3 regions of the Micromonospora sp. CNZ297 genome follow, and region 1 is predicted to be linked to each of the others. Evidence: riboswitches for the same ligand, from Rfam matches in the RefSeq annotation. Region 1 holds a riboswitch; each other region holds the start of a gene.
What was found. A riboswitch is a leader RNA that binds a small molecule or an ion and turns the genes downstream of it on or off. The one in region 1 is predicted to bind cobalamin.
Positions count from the first base shown of each region.

Region 1 (3,230 bases):
GGCGCTGGCGGCCAGGGGTAGCCAGGCCTGCCGGGCGGGTGCGATCGACTGCTGCGTCGAGCGTCGCCGGCTCCGCATGATGATCAACAGCGACACGGCTCGGATGCTCAGAAAGCCGACGACGAAGACGAGAGGTGCGGAGAGCCCGGCGTGCCGGTCGACGAACACATCCGGAATCGCGACGGCGACCAGCAGGAGCGCGGTCGCAACCATGAACATGACGATTGGCAGGATCCCGCGGTCGAGCCGGACCAGGTTTCCGACCCAGGCGTACCCGGCCCAACTGCGCCACAGCAGCAGGAGCACGAGCCCGCCTTGGACCAGCGCGTCGAAGGCCGACCGCGCGGCCATGAGGCCGGCGACGTTCATGAAGGCGAAGACAAACACGAGATCGAGGAAGAGCTCGGCTCGCGTCACCCCGCCGTGCGTCGCGACCAGGGTTCGCCGGACGCCCAGCCCGGCTCCGGCCACCTCATCCTCTCCGCTGGTCACCCGACCACTGTTGCAACCTCTCATGCCGCCGACAGGTGAATCCGCGACCGTGCGACGACCTCGGCGTGGAACGAGCCCGGCCGGTCCGCGATCGCCGATGCCGACATCGCCCACGCCACGTGCGGCGGGGGCGATGACTCACGGCGCCGCCGACGCCTGGCCGCACTCCCCCCGGGGCAGAGGCAGGTGCCCTCGTGGTGATTCATCCCGTACGGCCAGCCGGTACGGCCTCGTCTGCCCCCGCGCTCGCGCGGTGGCCCAGTACGACAAGCGCTACGGCGAAGGCAGGTGCCCGTCCGGCTGGCCGACCTGCCGGACCAGCGGCCGGGCAGGTGCAGAGCCCTCGGTCCGTGCGTTCCGCGCCGCGCCGGTAGGGGCCAGGGCCAGCCGTCGGCGCCGGAGAGAGGCGACTACCTCGTCGGCGGCACCGACCATTCCACCCGGGGCGGTTCAGACCGGGTTCGGCGGCGCGCATCCGCCGACCACGACTACCGCGACCCGGCCCATCTTCTAGCCCCTCGTCACCCTCTCGTCGCACGCAAGCACTCCGCTGCCGCGACGGCTTGCTGTCCCGCAGGGCGGACACACCGACCACGTCGGCCCACCGCCCCATACGATGGACAACGGCGCTGGTGCGCCCCCCGCCGCGCGAGTGGGGCGCCGTAAGAGGGAACCCGGTGCGAATCCGGGACTGCCCCGCAGCGGTGAGTGGGAACGACAGCCGTCAACGAAGCACTGGACCGCGAGGTCTGGGAAGCGACGGCCAGTAGGTGACCGGGTGGATCCGGTCGTGCCGCGAGTCCGAAGACCTGCCCGCACTGCGCGTACCGCCGGTGCGCGCCGTCGGCGGCCTCTCGGGAGGGCCAGGGCGGAAAGCCGGTACGCGACAGCCGTACCCCGCCTTCCCCTTCCCCCGTGGCCGCCAGGCACCTCGAGGGAAGGACCACAGTGACAACCTCATTCGGGCAGAGCACAGTGCTCGGCTACCCCCACATCGGCGCGCACCGCGAGTTGAAGAAGGCGGTCGAGGCCTACTGGGCGGGCCGGATCGACGCCGAGAAGTTGGCGGCGACCGCTGCCGCACTACGGGAGGAGGTCTGGCGGACGCTGCGCGACGCGCGCCTGGATGCGATCCCGTCGAACACGTTCTCCTACTACGACCACGTGCTCGACACGGCCGTCGCTGTCGGCGCGATCCCGCACCGGTTCGCCCGCCTCGGCCTCGGCGATCTCGACACCTACTTCGCGATGGCCCGGGGCGTCGATGCCGAGCCGGCGCTCGAACTGACGAAGTGGTTCGACACCAACTACCACTATCTGGTCCCCGAGATCGGCTCCGACACCACCTTCGCGGCGAATCCCGACAAGGCGCTGCGCGAGTACCGTGAGGTCCGCGATCTGGGAATCGACAGCCATCACCGGATCGGGCCGCATCGAGGGTGGGGCGGGGTGGCCGGTGTGCTGCGGGGAGGGTTCCTCATCCGCGACCGCAAGTACACCGCCGCCTTTCGATCACGCCTTCGCCGCCCGAACTCGGCGGAGATGTCCGGGGCGCAAGACGGCGGAGAGCGTGGTGCTGTCGGAACACTGAGCGCAATTCGGTCCCCCGCCGATGGCCAAACTCGGACGCCTGCCGGACGCCTGGGTCAAGTCCACCGGTAACAACGCAGCGCTCGTGAGGGCAGACCGCAGGGTCCGCGGGTACCGGGGTCCCGCGCCTCCCGGCCTGCCGGTCAAGGCGCCGATCCGATGGTGGGCAGGCCGCAGGCGCCGACGGGGCCCAGCCCTGGGACGCTCCGGTGCGACCTCCGCGACAACCACCCTCAGTGGCTGCCCTGCACCCGCAGCGAGTACAAACCCTGGCCTCCCCAGAAACCCATAAGGCCAACTCTGTGGGCGAAAGGTGCGTAGCGTTCAGGTGGGCCTGTGCCGAGGACCCACCCCACCGGCAGAAAGGGTATGAGATGTCGCTCGACGCGTTCCGCATCCCCGGCGGCTCCTTGGACGACTTGATCAGTCGGTTCTTCGGCGGAGACCCGTTCGCGGGACGTCCGGTGGAGCGGGTCGACCTGTCCCGGCTGCTCTCCACCGAGTCGCGGCAACTGCTGCAACGGGCAGCCGAGCAGGCTACGGAGTGGGGCAGCCCGTACCTCAATGTCGAGCACCTGCTGTGGGCCGCCGCCCAGGCCGACCCCACCCGCCGGATGCTCGGCGCGAGCGGCGCCGACCCCGACGACCTGGCCCGCCAGATAGAGTCGGCCGTCCCCAAGGGCAGGCCACGCGAGGACACGCCTCCGCTCGCGCCGGCGGCGAAGCGCGCCCTGCTCGACGCGCACCGCGAGTCGCGACGGTCCGGCGCGACGTACATCGGCCCCGAACACCTCCTGCTCGGCATCGCCGCGAACCCGGAGACGACCGCGGGCCGGGCGTTGCGGGCGCTCGGTGGGGCCGTCACCGGGCCCACGCCGCCGGCGGGCGGTGCCGACGGGCGCGGAGCCAGCAGCACCCCCACCCTTGACCAGTACGGGCGGGACCTCACCGAGGACGCCCGGGCCGGTCGGCTCGATCCGGTCGTCGGCCGTGATGACGAGATCGACGACACGATCGAAGTGCTCTCCCGGCGTACGAAGAACAATCCGGTGCTCACCGGCGAGCCGGGCGTCGGCAAGACGGCGATCGTCGAGGGCATCGCGCAGCGCATCGTCAACGACGAGGTGCCCGAAACCCTGGCCAACCGG
Region 1 is NZ_VISU01000036.1:19,557-22,786, reverse strand. It holds gene FB454_RS32570 (low temperature requirement protein A) at 1-492, opposite strand, end outside; cobalamin riboswitch at 1,106-1,323, shown strand; gene FB454_RS35615 (uroporphyrinogen decarboxylase/cobalamine-independent methonine synthase family protein) at 1,468-2,154, shown strand; gene FB454_RS32560 (ATP-dependent Clp protease ATP-binding subunit) at 2,457-3,230, shown strand, end outside.

Region 2 (3,230 bases), on a different contig from region 1:
CCGCCTCGGTCTCGGCGGTGACACCGTGCACGACGAGCCGTCCACCGGCGCCGAGCGCATCCCAGCAGGTGTCCAGCACGCCGGGGACGGTGGCCCCGCCGCCGACGAACACCGCGTCGGGACGGTCCAGGCCGGACAGGGCCCCGGGCGCCGAACCCTCGACCAGACACAGACCCGGCACGCCGAGGGCAGCGGCGTTGCGGTGCACCAGCGCGGCCCGGTCGGAGCGGGGCTCCACCGCGATCGTCCGTGCCGTCGGCCAGGCCCGCATCCACTCCACACCGATCGAGCCGCTGCCGGCGCCGACGTCCCACAGCAGCTGACCGGGCGCGGGCGCGAGCCGGGCCAGGGCACTGGCCCGCAGGTCACGTTTGGTGATCTGCCCGCCGTGCTCGAACGCGTCGTCGGGCAACACGCCGCCCGAGGCCCAGCCCGGACCGGCACCGCGAGCTTCGACAGCGAGAACGTTCAACCGCGGCACGTCGTTCAGGTCCCACCCGGCCGCGGTGGTCGCGGTACACGACTCACCGGCGGCACCGAGGTCACCGAGCACGACCAGCCTGGACTGCCCCCAACCGAGCCCGGTCAGCACCGCGGCCACGGCCGCGGGTGTCGTCTCGTCGCTGGACAGCACGAGCAGCCGGCGCCCGGCCGAGAGCGCAGGCACGATCAGCCGTAGGTCCCGGCCGACCAGGCTGACCGTGGTGACGGACTCGGCCGGCCATCCGAGACGTGCTCGGGCGAGGGCTACCGAGGAGACCCCGGGCACGATCGTCACGCGCTCCGGGCCCAGGACGTCCAGCAGCGTCGTGCCGATACCCGACACGAGCGGGTCGCCGGAGGCCAGCACGACAACCGGCCCTCGCGCGGAGGCGAGCACACCTGGCAGATTGTCCCGCAGCGGCGACGGCCACGCCACGCGCTGCTGGCCGTCGACGGGCGGCACCGCCTCGAGGTGCCGCCGCCCGCCGAGCAGCGTCGCGGCCGCCCGCACCAGCGCCCGGGACGGCTCCGGCAGACCCACCCACCCGTCAGCCCCGATCCCCACCACGGTCACCCGCTCCTCCATGGAGATGCACCCTAGCCGCCCACCGGCCCTTGCCCCGGCCACCGGGGCGTCTATGGTGATGCACAGGTTCGAGGTGCCCCACGACCGTGGTCGCGGGGAGAATCTGGGAAGCCGGTGAGAATCCGGCACAGGGCCCGCTGCGGTGATCCAGGCATTGACCTGGGAAGTCCGAAGACCGGCCTCGATCCGATCCACGGCGCATGCCGCGTCGTGGACCGCCATGGCAGATCGAGCGGGAGCCCTACATGCCAGCGCAGTACCCCTTTTGTGCCGTCGTCGGCGCCGACGACATGACTCTCGCCCTCACCCTGGTCGCGATCGATCCGCTCATCGGCGGTGTCCTGATCCGCGGGGAGAAGGGCACTGCCAAGACCACTACCGTGCGCGGCCTCGCCGAGGTGCTCCCGGCGGTACGGGTCTATGCGGGCGACCGGTTCTCCATCGACCCGGACGATCCCTCGGCGGTCTGCCCCGACGGGCCGTTCGACGTGCCCACGCCCGTCGTCGAACGGCCGGTACGCCTCGTCGAACTACCCGTCGGAGCCGGCGACGACCGGGTGACCGGATCGCTGAAGCTCGATGCCGCGCTGCGAGACGGCGTCGTCGCGTTCGAGCCTGGCCTGCTGGCCCGGGCCCATCGTGGCCTGCTGTACGTCGACGAGGTCAACCTGCTGCCGGACCACCTGGTCGACCTGCTGCTCGACGCCGCGGCGACCGGCCGGGTCAGCGTCGAACGCGACGGTGTCTCGGTCGAGCATGCCTCCCGGTTCGTGTTGATCGGCACGATGAACCCGGAGGAGGGCGAACTGCGCCCGCAGCTGCTCGACCGGTTCGGCCTGACGGTCGAGGTCGCCGCCCCGCGTGACCCCGTCCTGCGGGTGCAGGCGGTCCGCCGCCGGCTCGCATTCGACGCCGACCCGGAGGGCTTCGCCACACGCTGGGCCGGCGAGCAGGAAGCCCTGCGCACCCGGCTGGCCGCCGCCCGGCGCTCGCTGGCCGGTGTCGTGCTCGACGACGAGACGCTGACCAGGATCGCCGAGCTGTGCGCCGCGTTCGACGTGGACGGCCTGCGTGCGGACCTCGTCACCGCTCGCGCCGCCGCGGCGCACGCGGCCTGGCGGGGACGTACGCGAGTGACACTCGAGGACATCCGCATCGCCGCCCGTCTCGCGCTGCCGCACCGCCGCCGCCGCAACCCCTTCGACGAGCCCGGCCTGGACCAGGACCGCCTGGACGACCTACTCGGCCACAACGACCCCGACCCCGGACCCGACGGTCCCGGCGGCGGTCTGCCCGACGACACCGGGCACGACGGATCGGCCGGGGACGTGCCCGGCTCTCCCGGCGAGAGCCCGCCCGTACCGGAGCCCGAACGGCAGGCCGCCACATCGATGGCATCCGCAGGCGAGCCCGCACGTGCCCGCTTGCTGGTCGTGAAAGGAACCGGCGACGGTCAGGCCGGCCGGCGGTCCCGGGCACGAACACCGCAGGGCCGTGTCGCCGGGCAGCGGCGGCGCACGTCCGGCGACGGCCGGCTGCACCTGCCGGGCACCATCACCGCGGCGGCGCCGCATCAGCATTCCCGGGGTGGCTTGACCGGCGGTCGCGGCCTCGCGCTCGTGCCCGGCGACCTGCGCCGGGCCGAGACCGTCGGGCGCGAGTCGAACCTCGTGCTGCTGTGCGTGGACGCGTCCGGTTCGATGGCGGCCCGCCGCCGCATGGAGCAGGTCAAGACCGCTGTGCTGTCGCTGCTGCTGGACGCCTACCGCCGCCGGGACAAGGTCGCACTGGTGACGTTCCGCCGGCACACCGCCGAGGTCGTCCTGCCACCGACCGGCTCGGTCGACGTCGCCTCCCGCCGCCTGGCCGACCTACCGGCCGGTGGCCGGACCCCGCTCGCGGAGGGCCTGGAACGCAGTGGGGAGGTGCTGCGCCGGGAGGCGCTGCGCGACCCGTCCCGCCGGCCCCTGCTCGTCGTGGTGACCGACGGCCGCGCCACCTCCGGCCCGGACCCGCTGGGTCGTGCCCACCGCGCCGCCGCCGCGCTCGCCACCAGCGGTGTCCAGGTCGTCGTCGTGGACTGCGAGACCGGACGATTCCGGCTCGGCCTCGCCGCCCGGCTTGCCACTCATCTGAGGGCCGAGCACGTGCCGCTCGGTGA
Region 2 is NZ_VISU01000042.1:10,381-13,610, reverse strand. It holds gene FB454_RS33480 (bifunctional cobalt-precorrin-7 (C(5))-methyltransferase/cobalt-precorrin-6B (C(15))-methyltransferase) at 1-1,069, opposite strand, end outside; cobalamin riboswitch at 1,124-1,267, shown strand; gene FB454_RS33475 (magnesium chelatase subunit D family protein) at 1,315-3,230, shown strand, end outside.
Region 2: it holds a riboswitch for cobalamin, as region 1 does, so the genes downstream of both, FB454_RS33475 (magnesium chelatase subunit D family protein) here and FB454_RS35615 (uroporphyrinogen decarboxylase/cobalamine-independent methonine synthase family protein) in region 1, are expected to answer to the same signal.

Region 3 (3,230 bases), on a different contig from region 1:
TCAGATCTGGGGAACCTACCGAGGAGGTTCCATGGATCGTCGAGCAATGCTGCGGGCCACTGTCGTCGGTGCGGGCGCTGTCGCGCTGCCGTTCACCGCGTGGTCGGCGGCGTACGGAGCCCCGGCGCAGAACGCGGCGGGCCCCTACGGCGGGCTCCAGCCCGCCGACGCCAACGGCATCCAGTTGCCGGCCGGCTTCACCAGCTCGATCGTCGCACGATCCCGTCGGACGGTGCCGGGGACGTCGTACACCTGGCACGACGCTCCGGACGGTGGCGCCGTGTTCCCGAACGGCACCGGCTGGATCTACGTGTCGAACTCCGAGGTGTCAGCCGGTGCGGGCGGCGGTGCCTCACGCCTCGTCTTCGACTCCAGCGGCACCGTGGTCGGGGCGTCGCGGATCCTCTCCGGAACCAACAACAACTGCGCCGGGGGCAAGACACCGTGGAACACCTGGCTCTCCTGCGAGGAGGTGTCCCTGGGCCGGGTCTTCGAGACGTACCCCCTCGGCGGGACCGCCGTGGCGCGTCCCGCGCTGGGCCGGTTCAAGCACGAGGCGGCCGCGGCCGACCCGGTCCGCCGGGTCGTCTACCTGACCGAGGACGAGACCGACGGCAAGTTCTACCGGTTCGTGCCGACCACCTGGGGCGACCTCTCCGCCGGAACCCTCCAGGTCTTCCGCGCCGGTACGGCGACCTCCGGCACGTTCACCTGGGCCACGGTGCCCGACCCGGACGGCTCGCCCACCCCGACCCGGCAGCAGGTGTCCGGCGCGAAGACGTTCAACGGCGGCGAGGGCTGTCACTACGCGGATGACACCGTCTGGTTCACCACGAAGGGCGACAACCGCGTGTGGCAGGTCAACCTGGCCGCCGGCACGTACGAGCTCGCCTACGACGACAACCTGGTCAGGCCGGGCACCCCTCCGCTGACCGGGGTCGACAACATCACCGGGTCCACTGCCGGTGACCTGTACGTCGCGGAGGACGGCGGGAACATGGAGATCTGCATGATCACGCCCGACGACAAGATCTCGGTCTTCCTGCGGATCACCGGACAGAGCGGTTCGGAGATCACCGGGCCGGCGTTCACCCCGGCGGGGGACCGGCTGTACTTCTCGTCGCAACGCGGCACGACCGGCTCGTCCTCCGGCGGCATCACCTACTGCGTCACCGGACCGTTCCGCCGATGACCGGCTCCCGGCCCCGCTGACAGTGACCACGCGGTCGAGGACGCCCGGTCTTCACCGGGCGTCCTGCCGGCCGTCACGGCACGTGTCCGGTTCCTGGCGCATTGACATCGGCGCTCCGGCCACAGCAGACTGTCGCGACAACTGAACCACCGCGTGTACGTGCGGGGGAAGACCGGTCGAAATCCGGCGCTGGCCCGCAACGGTAGGCCGCCCAGAGAGATCTGCGGCGGCGAGCCCGAATACCCGTCGTACGCGTGCATCCGCTCCCCACCCGTCGTGGCCCACGGGTCGGAGTCCCGGTCGATCCCGCGTGCTGCGGTCGTCCGGGCTTTCGACGACCGCCGGGCCGGAAAGGCGCTTCCGATGGTCGTCCGCCGAAGCCGGCACCGCCTGCTCGCGCTCCTCTGCGGCGTACTCGCCGCTCTCACCCTCACCACACCCGCCGTCGCCGCCCCCGAGCGCGCCGCCCTCACCCGCCCGGAGGCCGCCGGCGGCTGGCTCGCCCGGCAACTCGTCGACGGCGAACGCTTCGAGGCGGTCTTCGACGGTGTCGTGTACCCCGACCAGGGGCTGACCCTCGACGCCGTGTTCGCCTTCGCCGCCACCGGCGTCGCCGACGACCACGGCGCCGACGCGCTGGCCTGGGTCACCCGGCCGGACATCCGCGACGGCTACCTCGGCGACGGCGTCTCCGAGGCGTACGCGGGTGCGACCGCCAAGCTCGCCCTCGCCGTGCAGGTGCGCGGCGGCGACCCGGCCGACGTCGGCGGGGTGGACCTGATCGCCCGGCTGCGCTCGCTCCAGACGCCGGCCGGCAGGTTCAGCGACCGGTCCGCGTACGGCGACTACAGCAACGCGTTCAGCCAATCCTTCGCGCTGCTGGCGCTGGACCGTACGGCGGGCGGAGCGCCGCCGGCGGCGGCCGCCTGGCTGGCCGGCACCCGGTGCCCGGACGGCGGCTACCCGCTGCTGCCCGCGCAACCGGTCTGCACGTCCGACGTGGACGCCACCGCGCTCGCGGCACAGGCGCTGCGCGCCGCGGACCGTCCGGCCGACGCCGCCGCCGGGCTGCGCTGGCTGGTGTCCGTTCAGCGTGCCGACGGCGGCTTCGCCAACGCGGGCGGCACGCCGAACGCCAACAGCACCGGCCTCGCCGCGCAGGCCCTGCGCGACGGCCACCGGCTGCCGGCCTGGGCGCGGGCCCGGGCATTCCTCGCCGGACTTCAGGTCGGCTGCGCCGGGGCGCCGGCCGACCGGGGCGCTGTCGACTTCGACGGCGGCGGCTTCGACCCGGCCACCGCACCCCGGGCGACCGCCCAGGCCGTCCTCGGTCTCACCGGGATCGGGTACGCCCGTCTGTCCGCCGTCGGCGCCGACCCCGGCGCACCGGCGCTCGCCTGCCCGTGAACCGCTTCGCCGCTCGCCCGATCACAGGAGGATCCGTGTTCCGTCATCGTTCCACAGTCCGCACCTGGCTGGCCGGTCTCCTGGCCGCCGTCGTGGCCGGCGTCGCGCTGACCGCAGTCGAACCCGCGCCCCGGGCGGCGCACGCCGCCGCCTGCGCGGGCACCTCGGGAGTCACGGTGGTCGTCGACTTCGCCACGCTCGGCGGCGGCGTCCAGGTCGCCTGTGCGCCGGGCGATCCGGCCACCGGCCTGGCCGCGCTTCAGGCCGCCGGCTTCACAGTCACCGGCACCGCCCGCTGGGGCCTGGCCTTCGTCTGCCGGATCAACGGCAAGCCCACCGCCGCGACCGAGCCGTGCGTCAACACCCCGCCGGCCACGGCGTACTGGTCGTACTGGCATGCGTCCAGCGGCGGCTCCTGGTCCTACAGCACGTCGGGGGCGACCGGCTACAACCCCGCGCCGGGCAGTGTCGAGGGCTGGTCCTTCGGCGCCGGCGCCCCGCCGAGCATCGCCGCTCCCTAGGTGTGACCGGCGGCGCACCGGGTGCCGGCAACTGCTCTGGCGTCGTCGCGCGCCCGGGCGGTACGGTGTCGGCACCCGGTGCGCCGGGCACACAACTGCATACGTCCCGC
Region 3 is NZ_VISU01000001.1:684,704-687,933, reverse strand. It holds gene FB454_RS02800 (alkaline phosphatase PhoX) at 32-1,192, shown strand; cobalamin riboswitch at 1,334-1,457, shown strand; gene FB454_RS02795 (peptidase) at 1,556-2,599, shown strand; gene FB454_RS02790 (hypothetical protein) at 2,635-3,120, shown strand.
Region 3: it holds a riboswitch for cobalamin, as region 1 does, so the genes downstream of both, FB454_RS02795 (peptidase) here and FB454_RS35615 (uroporphyrinogen decarboxylase/cobalamine-independent methonine synthase family protein) in region 1, are expected to answer to the same signal.